DNA from 4 places in the Xanthomonas sp. NCPPB 3442 genome. Region 3 is predicted to be linked to each of the others. Evidence: predicted binding sites of a transcription regulator. Region 3 holds the regulator's gene; each other region holds the start of a gene.
What was found. The regulator FliA, encoded in region 3, starts transcription of late flagellar genes. The targets are predictions, from matches to a motif close to TAAAGTTTNNCNNNCNNNGGCCGATAA.
Positions count from the first base shown of each region.

Region 1: the regulator FliA is predicted to act here: its motif matches at 2,501-2,527, upstream of AC1POX_RS12955 (methyl-accepting chemotaxis protein).
Region 2: the regulator FliA is predicted to act here: its motif matches at 1,865-1,891, upstream of AC1POX_RS09680 (methyl-accepting chemotaxis protein).
Region 4: the regulator FliA is predicted to act here: its motif matches at 1,464-1,490, upstream of AC1POX_RS19930 (GGDEF domain-containing protein).

Region 1 is NZ_CM161514.1:2,965,214-2,968,797, forward strand. It holds gene AC1POX_RS12945 (sensor domain-containing diguanylate cyclase) at 1-74, shown strand, start outside; gene AC1POX_RS12950 (chemotaxis protein CheW) at 117-626, opposite strand; gene AC1POX_RS12955 (methyl-accepting chemotaxis protein) at 638-2,296, opposite strand; gene AC1POX_RS12960 (DNA-3-methyladenine glycosylase) at 2,609-3,214, shown strand; gene AC1POX_RS12965 (DEAD/DEAH box helicase) at 3,154-3,584, opposite strand, start outside.
Region 2 is NZ_CM161514.1:2,201,729-2,205,312, reverse strand. It holds gene AC1POX_RS09680 (methyl-accepting chemotaxis protein) at 1-1,806, opposite strand, end outside; tRNA gene AC1POX_RS09675 (tRNA-Ser) at 2,948-3,040, opposite strand; gene csrA (carbon storage regulator CsrA) at 3,124-3,336, opposite strand; gene alaS (alanine--tRNA ligase) at 3,476-3,584, opposite strand, start outside.
Region 3 is NZ_CM161514.1:2,454,373-2,457,956, reverse strand. It holds gene flhF (flagellar biosynthesis GTPase FlhF) at 1-105, shown strand, start outside; gene AC1POX_RS10680 (MinD/ParA family protein) at 92-976, shown strand; gene AC1POX_RS10675 (RNA polymerase sigma factor FliA) at 973-1,740, shown strand; gene cheY (chemotaxis response regulator CheY) at 1,776-2,168, shown strand; gene AC1POX_RS10665 (protein phosphatase CheZ) at 2,168-2,794, shown strand; gene AC1POX_RS10660 (chemotaxis protein CheA) at 2,797-3,584, shown strand, end outside.
Region 4 is NZ_CM161514.1:4,598,542-4,602,125, reverse strand. It holds gene AC1POX_RS19930 (GGDEF domain-containing protein) at 1-1,427, opposite strand, end outside; gene glgA (glycogen synthase GlgA) at 1,915-3,498, shown strand; gene AC1POX_RS19920 (1,4-alpha-glucan branching enzyme) at 3,495-3,584, shown strand, end outside.

The DNA.
Region 1 (3,584 bases), 510 kb from region 3:
ACGCGTTGCAGCAGGCGCGTGGCGATGGCCGCAACCGCGTGCACGGCTTCGACGGTTGGCAGCTGCGGGCCTGATCGACGCAGACTGCGCCGATCGCCCTGCTGCACGGCTGTCGCTCAGGCCGCCAGTGCGTCGGTGTTTCCGGCGATCTCGTCCACCTGCAGCACCTGCTCCATCTCCAGCAGTACCACGAAGCGCTCGCCGACCTTGCCCATGCCGCGCAGCAGATCGCGGCGGATATGCGTGCCGAACGACGGCGCCGCTTCGATGTCCTGATCGGCCAGTTCGATCACTGCATTGACCGCATCGACCAGCACGCCAATCACCTGCGTGCCCTGCGCCTGTTCGGTGGCCACAATCACGATGCAGCTGCGTTTGCCGATCGTGCTGTCTGCGCGCCCCAGCCGCGATTGCAGGTCCACCACCGGCACCACCGCGCCGCGTAGATTGATCACCCCGCGCACGCAATCCGGCATCGACGGCACCGGTGTGGGAGCGCGGTATTGAATGATCTCGCGGATGCCGAGAATGCTGGTGGCGAAGGTTTCGCCATCCAGTTGAAAGGTCAGATATTGCGCGGCGACATCGGCATCGCCGGGCATCACATCAAGCGTCGGTGCGGTCATTGGTCGCTCTCTCAGAAACGCGCGAACTGGCCTTCGTCCGGGCCCTCGGACATCGCATACGCCGGCGCTGCGTTGCTGCGCCAGCCACGCGTACCCGCCGCACGCGCCGGACGCGCAGCGACCTGCTTGCGGCGCTTGGGCGGCGGAGTCGGCGCGCCCTGCCCGCCCAGCCGGAAGAACGCCATGCTCTGCTGCAGCTGTTCGGCCTGCGCGCTCATTTCCTCGGCAGTGGCGGCCAGCTCTTCGGATGCGCTGGCGTTCTGCTGGGTGGTCTGGCTCAACTGCACGACCGCCGAATTGATCTGGCTGACGCCGGAAGATTGCTCCTCGGAGGCGGCGGAAATTTCCTGCACCAGGTCGGAGGTGCGCTTGATGCTGGGCACGATCGAATCCAGCAAACGACCGGCGCGGTCGGCCAATTCCACGCTGGAACTGGCCACCTCGCCGATTTCCTGCGCGGCCACCTGGCTGCGTTCGGCCAGCTTGCGCACCTCGGCGGCGACCACGGCAAACCCCTTGCCATGTTCGCCGGCGCGCGCGGCTTCGATCGCGGCATTGAGCGCAAGCAGGTTGGTCTGGTACGCGATGTCGTCAATGATGCCGATCTTCTGCGCGATCTGCTTCATCGCCTGGGTGGTGGCCACCACCGCTTCGCCGCCTTCCACGGTTTCTTTCGCGGCCTGGGTGGCCATGCCGTCGGTGACGCGCGCGTTCTCGGTGTTCTGGCTGATCGATGCGGTCATCTGCTCCAGCGACGCACTGGTTTCTTCCACACCGGCGGCCTGTTCGCTGGCCGCCTGCGACAGCGACTGCGCAGTGGCGCTGACTTCCTCCGACGCGCTGGCAAGGGTTTCGGCACTGGTATTGACCTCGCCGACCACCTGCGACAACTTTTGCACCATGGTGCGCATCGCTTCGAGCAGTTGCGCGGTTTCGTCGCGGCCATGCACATCGATGCGCATGGTGAGATCGCCTTCCGACAAGCCGTTGGCCACCGCCACCGCGCGGCGGATCGGCCCGGTGACGCTGCGGCTGATCACCACGCCGAGAATGGCACCGAGCAACACGCCGCTGCAGATGATGGCCACCAACAGCCTGGAACTGCGTGTGTGGATCGCGTCGGCTTCGGCGTTGGCCGCCGCGGCGCTGCGCTCGCGCAGGCCGCTCAGGTCGGTCATCAGGTTATCCACTTCGTCCGAACTGGCACGTACCGCGCGCGAGAGCGCGGCCAGTTCCGGATTGGCCTCGCGCAAGGCTTCGCGGTTGGCGACTTCGATGAAGCGGCCGCGCTCGTCCAGATACTTCTGCCAGGCGCGATCGAATTGCGCCAGCTTGTTCTTGCCTTCCTCGCTCTGGAAGCTCTCCCGCGCACGGGCCATGTGATCGACCACCTTGGCGGTGTATTTGTCGATGTTCTGCACATGCGACTGGCGCTCTTCTGCACTGCTGGCCAACAACAGGTTGGCGCGCGCGCGGCCGGCATAGATGAGGTTGATGTTGGCTTCCTTGACGTGGGACATGCCGAGCAACTCGCGCTCGTACAACGACGTCGACAGCGCGCTGATGCGGCCGGAGTTGGAATAGCCCACCCACCCGATGCATGCGCCGATGGCCGAGACGATCAGGAATGCCACGATCAGTCTGGTTCCGATTCTGAAGTTGCCTAACATTGGGGAGTTCTCTCAAGAAGGATGCGTGGGCGACATGCGCTACAGGAAGGCGATGGCGCTGCGCGTACCGCGCATGGCGATACGGCGGGTCTAACCCATCGCTAATGGCTATCGGCGACGACAAAACGCGCTTGAGATGCATCCAGAGCCGGAGTGCCTATTCATCAAATCGAATCTGCGCTTTTGTGACAGATCACGCGCTCATCACCGCCCATATTCGGAAAAACCCTACCCCCGCCCGTGCGCTGTCCAGGCCACACCGCTGGGACATCACGTCTGCGCAGCTATGCTTTGGCCATGCCTGCAAAGCCCTTGCCCCGCACGTTCTATGCCCACGATGCCCGCCACGTCGCGCCGCAATTGCTCAACAAGGTGCTGGTCAGTGCGGACGGACGCCGCGGGCGCATCACCGAAGTGGAAGCCTACTGCGGCAGCGACGACCCGGCCGCGCACTCGTTTCGCGGCATGACTCCGCGCACGCGGGTGATGTTCGGTGCGCCGGGGCACCTGTATGTGTATTTCATCTATGGCATGCATTGGGCAATCAATGCGGTCTGCGGCGGTGCGCCCGGGCATGCGGTGCTGATCCGCGCACTGGAACCGCTGGACGGAATCGACCGCATGCAGGCCGCGCGCGGCGCCGCGCCGGTCACTGCCTTGACCACCGGCCCAGGCCGCCTGGCGCAGGCGTTCGGCGTGACCGCCGCCGACAATGGGCTGGATCTCAGCACTGCGGCCGCGCGGCTCTGGATCGAAGACGACGGCGTGCCGCCCCCCTCCCATCCAGTGGCAACGCCGCGCATCGGCATCCGCAAGGCCGTGGACGCGCCATGGCGCTGGGTGGTTGCAGATAGCCGCTATGTGTCGCGTCCGCTTCCGCGCGTGACCGGAAAAGGCACGCCGCCCGCGGGCGATTGAGCCAACCAGCGCTCCATCGGCGATTGCTCGGCCGCGCCCGGTCCGCGCTGTAGCAGACGCAACGCCTGCTCGGCCTGCTCGGGGGTGAGCTCCTGCAAGGCCTGGAAGCGGTCTGCCGCCCAGACCGCCATCGGTAGCCCATCCAGCGAAGCGACGCGATTGCCCGGCACGCGCGCGACCCGCTCGCCGGGCAGCAGACTGCCGAGCAGGTTGCTTGGGTCGCTGGCACTGACGCAGATCCATTGCTGCGGCAACGGCTGCGCGCGCACACGGCGCAGGGCCGCAATCGCGTCCGGCAACGCAAACTGCTCGCCGGACAGCCCGGCGATAAACCGCCCGCCGCGGATTTCGCCACGGGCTTCCAGCCGTT
Region 2 (3,584 bases), 250 kb from region 3:
CATCTGCGCCTGGTCGCGCGCCTGCACGCCGATCGACTGCAACGCGGTATTGGCGCTGGAAATGTCCAGCGCCTGATCATGGCTGGCGGCGGCGATCTGCTCCACGGTCGCAGTGACGCGCAGGACCGACGTCACCATGTCCTGCATCACCACACCGGCCTGCTCGGCCAGGCGCGAGCCATCGCCGACCTGATCGGTCGCGTTGTCGATCAGGGACCGGATCTCCCTGGCCGACACGCTGCAGCGCTGCGCAAGGCTACGCACTTCGGTCGCCACCACCGCAAAACCGCGCCCCTGTTCGCCCGCACGCGCCGCCTCGACCGCAGCGTTCAGGGCCAGGATGTTGGTCTGAAACGCGATGCCGTCGATCACCTCGATGATCTGACCGATGCGGTCGGTCGCCGAGCGGATGCCGGCGGTGGTCTTGACCACATCGGCAATGACCTCGGCACCGCGCCGCGCCACCGTGGCCGAGTCTTCGGCCATGCGCCGCGCCGAACGGGCATTCTCGGAATTGGCCCGCACCGTTGCGGCCAGCTGATCGATCGTGCTCGAGGTCTGTGCCACCGCAGCAGACTGCGTAGACACGCGACTGACCAGCTCCTGGTTGCTCACGGAAATATGGTGCGCCTCGCGCTGCACGTTCTGCGCAATGCTCATGGTCTGCAGCATCAAATCGCGCATCCGTTCGGCCGAACGCACCTGGTCAGTGACGTCGGTTGCGTATTTGACCACCTTGTAGGGTCGCCCGGAGACGTCAAGGATCGGGTTGTAGGAAGCCTGGATCCATACCGTGCTGCCATCCTTGCGCAGTCGGCGATAACGTCCCGCATCGAACTGGCCGCTCGCCAGTTTTGCCCAGAACTGCCGGTACTCCTCGGACGCGCAGTAGGCCGCATCGACGAACACGCTGTGGTGTTGGCCGATCGCCTCGGCCGCCGGATACCCCATGATGGTCAGGAAGTTTTCGTTCGCACCGAGCACGTTCCCTTGCAGGTCGAACTCGATCACCCCCATGACCTTGTCGATCGCCCGGATACGCCCGTCCGCATCGGCCGAATCGATCACCTGACGAGTCACGTCGGTGGCGTACTTGACCACCTTGTACGGTCGCCCGTGCTCATCGAGCACCGGGTTGTAGGACGCCTGGATCCACACCTCCCTGCCGTCCTTGCCGATGCGCCGATAGCGGCCCGCATCGAAGGCACCGCGCCCGAGCGAATCCCAGAACGCGCGATACGCAGCCGACTGGCGCGTGCCGGCATCGACAAACATGCCATGGTGCTTGCCGCGAATCTCCTCGAGCCGGTAGCCCATCACGTGCAGGAAATTCTGGTTGGCCGCGAGCACGGTGCCGTCCAGCGAAAACTCGATGACCGCCATCACCTTGTCGATGGCGTCGATGCGCCCCTCGAAGTCGGCTGTCTGGCGTACCTGCGCAGTGATGTCGGTGGCGTACTTCACCACGCGATATGCCTTGCCGGATCGATCCAGCAACGGGTTGTAGGAGGCATTGATCCACACCTCGTGCCCGCGCTTGTCCAGCCGGCAGAAGCGCCCGGCATTGAAGTCGCCGCGCCGCAGCCCTTCCCAGAAGTGCCGATAGCTTTCGCTGTCGCGATCTGCGGCCGTCACGAACATGCGGTGATGCTGGCCGACCACCTCGTCCAGCCGATACCCCATCAGGGCCAGGAAGTTCGAGTTTGCATCCAGAATGCGACCGTCCAGATCGAACTCGATCACCGCCATCACCCGGTCCACCGCTGCGACCTTGTGTTGCAGCCCGCGCCCCCAGAAGGAGAACACACGTCCAAGCAGGTGCGATAGGCGCATCACGTCAACATCCGAGATATGGTTCACGTCCTTAGCGACCCATGCGCCGGTTACTTGACCCCCACCACGTACCGCATCTACAAGGCGGTTCAGATGCGTAAGGCAGCGGCGACGCGCTCTGGCGCGAAGCGGCAATGGCACTGGCCCTGAGTTGCCTTTATGGCAGCCCGGGCAGGCGATCCAATGGGGTGCAAGACCTCAATGGCTGCGCTGCCAGCCTCGACTGCCGAATATCAATAGGCCCTTCACGCCGGGTCTTCGGCCCCGGTTCTGGCTTTGGTTGGTTTTGGTTTTGATCCTTATTCCTTGGATGGTTCGCTGGAGTGCAGTGGCGCATCGCTCCAGTTGCAGCGGCGACGGATCCAAACGCTGCACTCTCGCGCGCAGAATCAGCGCCTTCGTACGCCACCCGCCTGCATGCGCAAGACGGCAAAAACCCGGAGTGCCCAAGACGCCATCGATACGAGGCTCATTACTGACGTCGATGCGCCTGGCTCGATGCGCTGCACGGCGCGTTGGCGTACACGACACTGGAGAGTGCTGCTTCGCCGGGTGTCGCGCCCTCTCCGCAAGCGCATGCCACCAACCATGCCGATGGAATGACATGTCAGAGATGCGCCGAAATCCGGCGGAGGGGCAGCGAGCAAGCAGGACGCGACCTCTTCGCAACGCGACAAGGAATCTCACGCTCGCGCTGCAGGCGCCTAAGGCGTCACTATCGACTGTCGAGCGATGCGAGCAAGACCAGGGCCTTCGCTAGCTGGCAACTCTCATGCTTGAGATGCAGCCGGTGAGAGACGCAAAGAATCGTTACCAGCCTCCGGCTAGCAACCGAGCTCGGAGGCGATACTCCCTGAAGCACTGTGGCCGCTGGCGACGCGCGCACAGCGTGACCCTTTCGCCGTCCTCACTGATGGCCTGGGTACTGTTGGCAGGAGTGTGCTCCAGGGCGTCTGCAGCGTTGAACCAACGCCAGCGAGCACCCACGGATATCGCAGACTTCGACGACACGCATTGCCGCAGGCGACGCTCTCAAGCAGCATCGCCTTCTCGACGAACCCGCAGCACAAATAAAAACGCCCGCAAATCAGCGATTTGCGGGCGTTTAGAACACTGGCGGAGCGAGAGGGATTCGAACCCTCGATAGAGCTTTTGACCCTATACTCCCTTAGCAGGGGAGCCCCTTCAGCCGCTCGGGCATCGCTCCAGTTTTTGCTGCCTGCCGCGATGTCCGTGGCAGGCCGCGAAGAATACCGGGTAAGAGGGGCTAACGTAAACCCTTGACAACGATCAATTCGAAGAATCGTCACCGTGATGTGCGCCGGAGGCGACCGGCTCATCCCCACGCTGGATGCGCTGATAGATTTCTTCGCGATGCACAGCCACATCCTTGGGTGCGGTGATACCGATGCGCACCTGATTGCCCTTGACGCCGAGAACGGTCACGGTGACCGAGTCGCCGATCATCAAGGTTTCGCCTACCCGGCGAGTGAGGATCAACATTTTGCAAATCTCCTGGAACCGGTGGATTTCCCACCAGCATCGACGGCCTCCTGACTGAGACGCGCCCTACGTAAAGGGAATAGACCAGAAATGGTAGCGGGACATCCTGCTAGCCAGCAAGGCATAGCAGGACAAGTGTTCAGCCCAAGTGTTGCTTGACCCAGAGGGGCACACCGTCGAGTGCGGTCGCAAGGGCGGGCCCGTCCTCGCCACCACCCTGGGCGAGATCCGGACGGCCGCCGCCCTTG
Region 3 (3,584 bases):
GACCTGCACCGCGCCAATGCCGCCAGTCTCGTTCTTCGCCTTGAAGATTTGCGGCGCGCTGCCGATAAGCCCTGTACTCCGGAGCACAACCATGCAGTCGCGTGAATACGCCAAGCTGACCAACGCCTTCCCCCTGTCGGCGACCCGTCCCGAGCCTTTGGGCCCGGTGCGCACCATTGCCGTGACCGGTGGCAAGGGCGGCGTGGGGAAAACCAACATCTCCGCCAACCTGGCCGTGGCGCTTGCCGACATGGGCAAACGCACGCTGCTGCTGGACGCCGACCTCGGCCTGGCCAACCTGGACGTGGTGCTGGGCCTGGCGCCCAAGTACACCCTGGCCGACCTGATTGCCGGCCGTTGCACGCTCGATGAAGTCATCATCGAAGGCCCCGGCGGCGTGCTGGTGGTGCCGGCCGCCTCCGGTCGCCGCCACATGGCCGAACTGGCCCCGGCCCAACACATCGGCCTGGTCAACGTGTTCTCCGAACTGGAACGCGACCTGGACGTGATGGTCATCGATACCGCCGCCGGCATCACCGACAGCGTGCTGACCTTCTGCCAGGCCGCCCAGGACACCGTGGTGGTGGTCTGCGACGAGCCGGCCTCGATCACCGACGCCTACGCGCTGATCAAGGTGCTCTCGCGCGAACGCGGCGTGGACCGCCTGCAGATCATCGCCAACATGGTGCGCGACCCCAACGAAGGTCGCTTGCTGTACGACAAGCTCTCGCGCGTGTGCGAAAAGTTCCTCGGCGATGTGTCGCTGAACTATCTCGGCCATGTGCCGCAGGACGACTGGCTGCGCCTGTCGGTGCAGCGCCAGCAACCGGTCATCAAGGCCTACCCCGCCAGTCCGTCGGCGCAGGCCATCGCCGAAATCGCACGCCGTACCTCGCGCTGGCAGGCCCCGACCGTGCCGCGCGGCAACGTCGAGTTCTTTGTCGAACGCATCATCCAACGGGGAGTGGCCGCATGAGCACCGCTACCGCAACCACGGCCAGCGCGCAGTACCGCGCCGTGCAGCGCAACAACGCCAACGACGTGGTGACCCAGCACGCCGACCTGGTCCGCCGCATCGCCCACCATCTGGCGGCGCGCCTGCCGGCCAGCGTGGAAGTGGACGACCTGATCCAGGCCGGCATGATCGGCCTGATCGAAGCCTCGCGCAGCTACGACTCCGAACAGGGCGCTTCGTTCGAAACCTATGCCTCGATCCGCATCCGCGGCTCGATGATCGACGAGATTCGCAGGGGCGACTGGGTGCCGCGTTCGGTGCACCGCCGCGCCCGCGACGCTGCCGCCGCCGTGCGCAAGATCGAACAGAACACCGGCCGCGCCGCCGCCGCCACCGAAGTGGCCGCCGCGATGGAAATGCCGCTGCCCGATTACCTGCGTCTGATGGAAGATGCCGCACGTGGCCAGGTGCTGAGCCTGGAATCGCGCATCGAAGATCACGGCGAGCTGGACACCACCGCCAAGGGTGGCCCCAACCCGCAGCAGATGATGGAGCGTGGCGAATTTGGTCGCGAGCTGGGCAAGGCCATCGGCCAATTGCCCGAGCGCGAGCAGCTGGTGCTGTCGCTGTACTACGAACAGGAATTGAACCTGAAGGAAATCGGCGCCGTGCTGGGCGTCAGCGAATCGCGCGTGTGCCAGATCCATGGCCAGGCGGTGGTGCGTTTGCGTGGCCGCCTCAAAGTCTTCGAACTGGCCGATGCCGGCGTCGAAGTCGACGACTGAATTTTTCGCGTAATTTTTCGTGTTAGGAGCTTGATGTGAACAAGAACATGCGGATCCTGATCGTGGACGACTTCTCGACGATGCGACGTATCGTCAAGAATCTGTTGGGCGATCTCGGCTTCACCAACACCGCAGAGGCCGAAGACGGCAACAGCGCCCTGGCGGCGTTGCGTGCCGGCCCGTTCGATTTCGTGGTCACCGACTGGAACATGCCCGGCATGACCGGCATCGACCTGCTGCGCAACATCCGCGCCGACGCCAAGCTCAAGCACCTGCCGGTGATGATGGTGACCGCCGAAGCCAAGCGCGAGCAGATCATCGAAGCGGCCCAGTGCGGCGTGAACGGCTACATCATCAAGCCGTTTACCGCCCAGACGCTGGAAGAAAAGTTGGGCAAGGTGTTCGAACGTCTGGCGGCGACCGCCTGATGAACGCGACCATGGAAACCGATGCCGAACGTGCCGCGTTGATCGAGCGCCTGCAGAACGCACTCGATGCACTGGAAAGCGGTGACCAGGTCGCCTGGCGTCGCGAGGTGGATCATCTCGCCGCCCTGCGCACGCGCCCGATGATGCAGAGCCTGAGCCGGCTCGCCCGCGAACTCGGCCAGGCGCTGGGCGAGCTGCCCACCATCCCCGAAGAAGCCGGCGAACTGGACGATGCCTGTTCGCGTCTGGACCACGTGGTGGAAATGACCGAAAAGGCCAGCCATCGCACGCTGGATCTGGTCGAAGAATGCCGCGAGCTAGCCAACCAGCTGCGCAACGGCGGGCTCAATCAGGACCAGGGCGCGCTGCTGGAAAAGATGCGCCACAACCTGACCGAGCTGTCGCTGGCGCAGAGCTACCAGGACCTGAGCGGCCAGATCATCCGGCGCGTGGCCGGTATCGTGCGGCGCGTGCATGAAGGCTTCGGTGCGCTCGGCCTGCCGCCGAAGAACATCGAACCGAAGAAAGACGACGGCGGTCTTGCCGGTCCTGCAGTCAAGGGCCTGGACCGTCACGCGGTGTCGCAGGACGATGCCGACGACCTGCTGTCCGGATTGGGGCTGTAACCATGAGTGCTGTTCCAGACGATATTGCTGCCGATTTCATCGTCGAGGCCCAGGAAATCCTGGATCGCCTCGGCGAACAGTTGGTCTCGCTGGAACAGGCGCCAGAAGAAGCCGACCAGCTCAACGCGGTGTTCCGCGGCTTCCACACGCTCAAGGGCGGCGCCGGCTTTCTGGCGATCAAGCCCATGGTGGAGCTGTGCCACGCCGCTGAAGAAACCCTGGGCATGGCGCGCTCGGGCCAGGCGGTGCTGCAGGCGCATCACTTCGATGCCGCGCAACAATCGCTGGATTATCTGCAGGCCATGCTGGATGCCATGGGCTCGGGCGAAGCCGTGCCGCACGCACCGGCCACGTTGATCGCGCAGTTCGACGCCAAGAGCGCCCCGCCGGCGGTCAAGGCCGCGCCGCAGGCGGCCGCGGCCAAGCCGGCTGCCGCCGCACACGGCGACGATGCGCATGCGCCCGCCCCCAAGGCGGCCGGCAAGGGCGCCGCCAAGACCGGCGCCGAAGCCGAACAGACCGTGCGCGTGGACACCAAGCGCCTGGACGCCATCGTCAACCTGATCGGCGAACTTGTGCTCTCGCGCAACCGGCTGAAGACCTTGCGCACCCGCCTGCGCGACGAAGAACTGGACCGCGCGGTCAGCACCCTGGACATCGCCACCGCACGCCTGCAGACCGCGGTCATGCGCACCCGCATGCAACCGGTGAGCAAGGTGTTCGCACGCTTCCCCAAGGTGGCCCGCGATGTTGCGCGCACCTTGTCCAAGGAAGTGGAGCTGGAACTGAT
Region 4 (3,584 bases), 2.1 Mb from region 3:
GCTTCGAAGATGGTCGAGTCCGGCAGCAGCAGCACGAATTCCTCGCCGCCGAAGCGGGCGATGGCATCGGTGGTGCGCAGCACCGCCTTGGCCACCTCCACCGTGTGGCGCAGCGCGGCGTCGCCGCCGGCGTGGCCGTGGGTCTCGTTGAGGCGGCGGAAGTCGTCCAGGTCCAGCATTGCCACGCATAGGGGCTGGCCACTGCGCTGGGTGCGCACGGCTTCACGCTGGAACAATTCTTCGAAGCCGCGCCGGTTGAGCGCGCCGGTCAGTTGGTCTTCGCGCACCAGGCCGGCGACGTCCTTGAGCTCCTGTTCGAGCAAGGCGATGCGCTGTTCGGAATCTTCCACCTGCCGGCGTGCCGCGAGCAGTTCGTCGCGCGCTGCCAGGGCCTGTGCCTGTACGCCGGCGGTGTCCTGCAGCAGGTCCTGCAGCAGCCGGTTGAGGTCGGGGATGCCGCGCGCCTCGCCGATCGCCTGCGAATAGCCGGCAACGCGGTCGTGGTATTGCCCGGTGCTGGTGGCCATGCCGTCCAGCCGGTCGACGAAGGACACCATCATTTCGCGCATGGCGGTCTTGGACTCGGCGATGCCCTGCTTGAGCAGACCCTGCTTGTAGGTCACCTCGCGCAAGGTGCCGCGTGCCTGTTCGATGGAACTGACATCCAGCGGGCCGGAAATCAGTTGCCGCACCACCGAGATCTGGCCCTGCAACCAGCTGCGATCGTCCAGGAGTTCGCCGACGTTCTCCAGCAATAGGTCGAACAGGCCCAGTAACAGGTTCTGTTGTTCGCTGGCATCTTCGGCGCGCAGGCCGATCTGGTGGCTGAGTTCGCGCAGGCGTTGTTCCAGCGTGATCAGCTCGTGTCCGGGGCGCCAGTGGCGCAGCGCCGATGCCAGCGTTTGCGCCTCTTCGGCCAGCTCCGGGCTGCGTTGCAACAGCGTGGCCAGGGCATTGCCCAGCGCGTGGCGCAGCAGATCGCGCAGCTGCTCGGCTTCCGTGCGGCCTTCGGCCAGCGAATCGCCGATATCGATGGTGCGGATGTATTTGTCGATGAGCTGGCGCAAGGCACGGCCATAGCCGGGCCAATCGCCGGCCGCGTACGCCGCGCTCAGGCGCACGCCCATGTCGCCGAGCTCGCCATGCAGGCTGGCGATGCCTTCAGCGAACGCGAGCAGCAGCGCTTCGGGATGCGCGGCATGTGAGAACAGCCGTATCAGCAATGCAGTGGCAGCGGCCGGATCGTGTGCGCCGGACTTGGCCTTGGCCGGCACCAGCTGGTGCGCGGCCAGGCCATGACCGCTGCGCTCGCCATTGATCACCGTCGGCAGGGCAGCGGCAGGGCGCGCGGTGTCCGTGCCGCCCCAGGGCAACAGGCGGCGCAGCCCGCCACGGGGGCGGCTTGGGTGTTCGGGCTGGTCTGCCATGCGCCAGGGTCTCGAGAGGTCTTGTGCTAACGCTCGATATCGGCCCATGGAGGGGGCGCTTGAGCAAGCCGGGCCGTAGCGCGCGGCAACGGCATGCAGGCCGGGCGCGAAGCATGGTCGCCAGGCCCGAAACAAGGCATTGATGAACCGGTTACCCGGATGAGGGCGAACGCGGCCGGAAGTTCCCGCATTCGGTGCATGTCACGGCCAACGCACCGAGACGGGGATGTCATCGCACTGCAATGTGGCGCTTATGCCTTGAGGCGTGCGCAACTGCGCGTAAAGGAATGTGGGCTGTCGCAGAAAAGTCAGCACGTGTTCACGCATATTTTATTTGGTCGGGGTGTAGATTCCTCTGCAAGGGCGACGTGGAGTACGCGCGTTGCCCACGCTCCTCACTCGTAGCAAGTCGTCTGGCTGAATCGGCAGACGGCGGTTTTCGCTTCGCCGTTTTTCCGTCTCCACCCACATTACGACGGATGTTTCGATGGTTGCCATGATGCCGCTTCACGCTACTACCGCACGCTTAGAGCGCAGCACGCTGCTCCCGACTCTGAAAAAGAGCGGGCGCCCGCGCGATGCGCGTGGCCGCTTCATCCGTCACCACGAGCGCTTGCCGGTCTCGTTGGCAGACACGCGCGGTGCCTTGTTCGTGGTGTCGGAAATGGCGGACTTCATCAAGGCCGGCGGGTTGGGCGATGTGGCGGCCGCGTTGCCGCGCGCGCTGCGCCACCGCTACGACGTACGTGTGCTGATCCCTGGCTACCGCGCCGTGCTCGAGCGTGCGGGCAAGGTGGAGATCGTGGGCCGCGTGTTGGCGCATGCCGCGCTGCCGGCCTGCGACATCGGCCGCATCGTGCAATCGGACGGGCTGCCGATCTATATCCTGCTGTCCAAGGAGTTGTTCGAACGCGACGGCTCGCCCTATGTGAGCACCAGCGGTTCGGAGTTCGAGGACAACGCGATCCGCTTTGCCACCTTGTCGCATGCCGCCGCGCAGATTGCGGCCGGCCACGCCGGCCTGGGCTGGAAACCGCGCCTGCTGCATCTCAACGACTGGCCCTGCGCGCTGGCGGCCGGCTATGTGCGCTGGTCCGGCGGCACCACGCCGTGCCTGCTGACCATCCATAACCTGGCCTACCAGGGCCTGGTGCCGTATTCGATGGCTGCCGCGCTGGGCATCCCTGCCGAGCGAGTGGCCGAGCTGGAGTTCTATGGGCAGATGTCGTTCCTGCGCGGCGGCATCGTCAATGCCGACCACGTCAACACGGTCAGCGTCAGCTACGCCAAGCAGATCACCGGCCCGGCACAGGGCTGCGGCCTGGACCGGCTGTTGGCCGGTCGCGCTGCCAAGGGCGCGCTCACCGGCATCGTCAACGGCATCGACGCCAGCTGGGATCCGCGCACCGATGAATACCTGGATTCGCACTTCAGCGTGAACCAGTGGCAGGGCCGGCAGGCCAATGCAGCGCAGGTGCGCAAGGCATTCGGGCTGCGCGAGAGCACCGGCCCGCTGTTTGCGGTGGTGTCGCGGCTGGTGCATCAGAAAGGCCTGGACCTGATTTGCGAGGTGGCCCCGCAGATCGTGGCCGCTGGCGGCCAGATCGCGGTGATCGGCGGCGGCGAGCCGGAGATCGAACGGCAGGTGGCCGAGCTGACCAGGCGCTATCCCGGTCAGGTGGGCGCCTTCATCGGCTTCGAGGAAGGCCTGGCGCGGCGCATGTTCGCCGGTGCCGACTTCCTGCTGATGCCCTCGCGCTTCGAGCCCTGCGGCCTGAGCCAGATGTATGCGCAGCGCTTCGGCTGCCTGCCAATCGCGCATGCGACCGGCGGGCTGATCGACACCGTGGACGATGGCGTGACCGGCTTCCTGTTCCAGCACGCCAGCGTCGAAGCGCTGCGCCGCTGCCTGGAGCGCGCCTTCCGCACCTTCCGCCTGCCCAGCCTGCTGTCTGCGATGCGGCGCGCGGCCATGTTGCGTCCCAGCGGTTGGGACGTGGCAGGCAAGAAATACCTCTCGCTCTACGAACACACCGCCGCAACCGCGCCCGCGCTCGCGACGGTGTCATGAGCGAACGGCAGGGCGGGCAGGAGCAGCGCACGGAAGCGGACGGCATGACCACGGAAGGGATCTCAGAAACGTCGCAGACCCTGCAA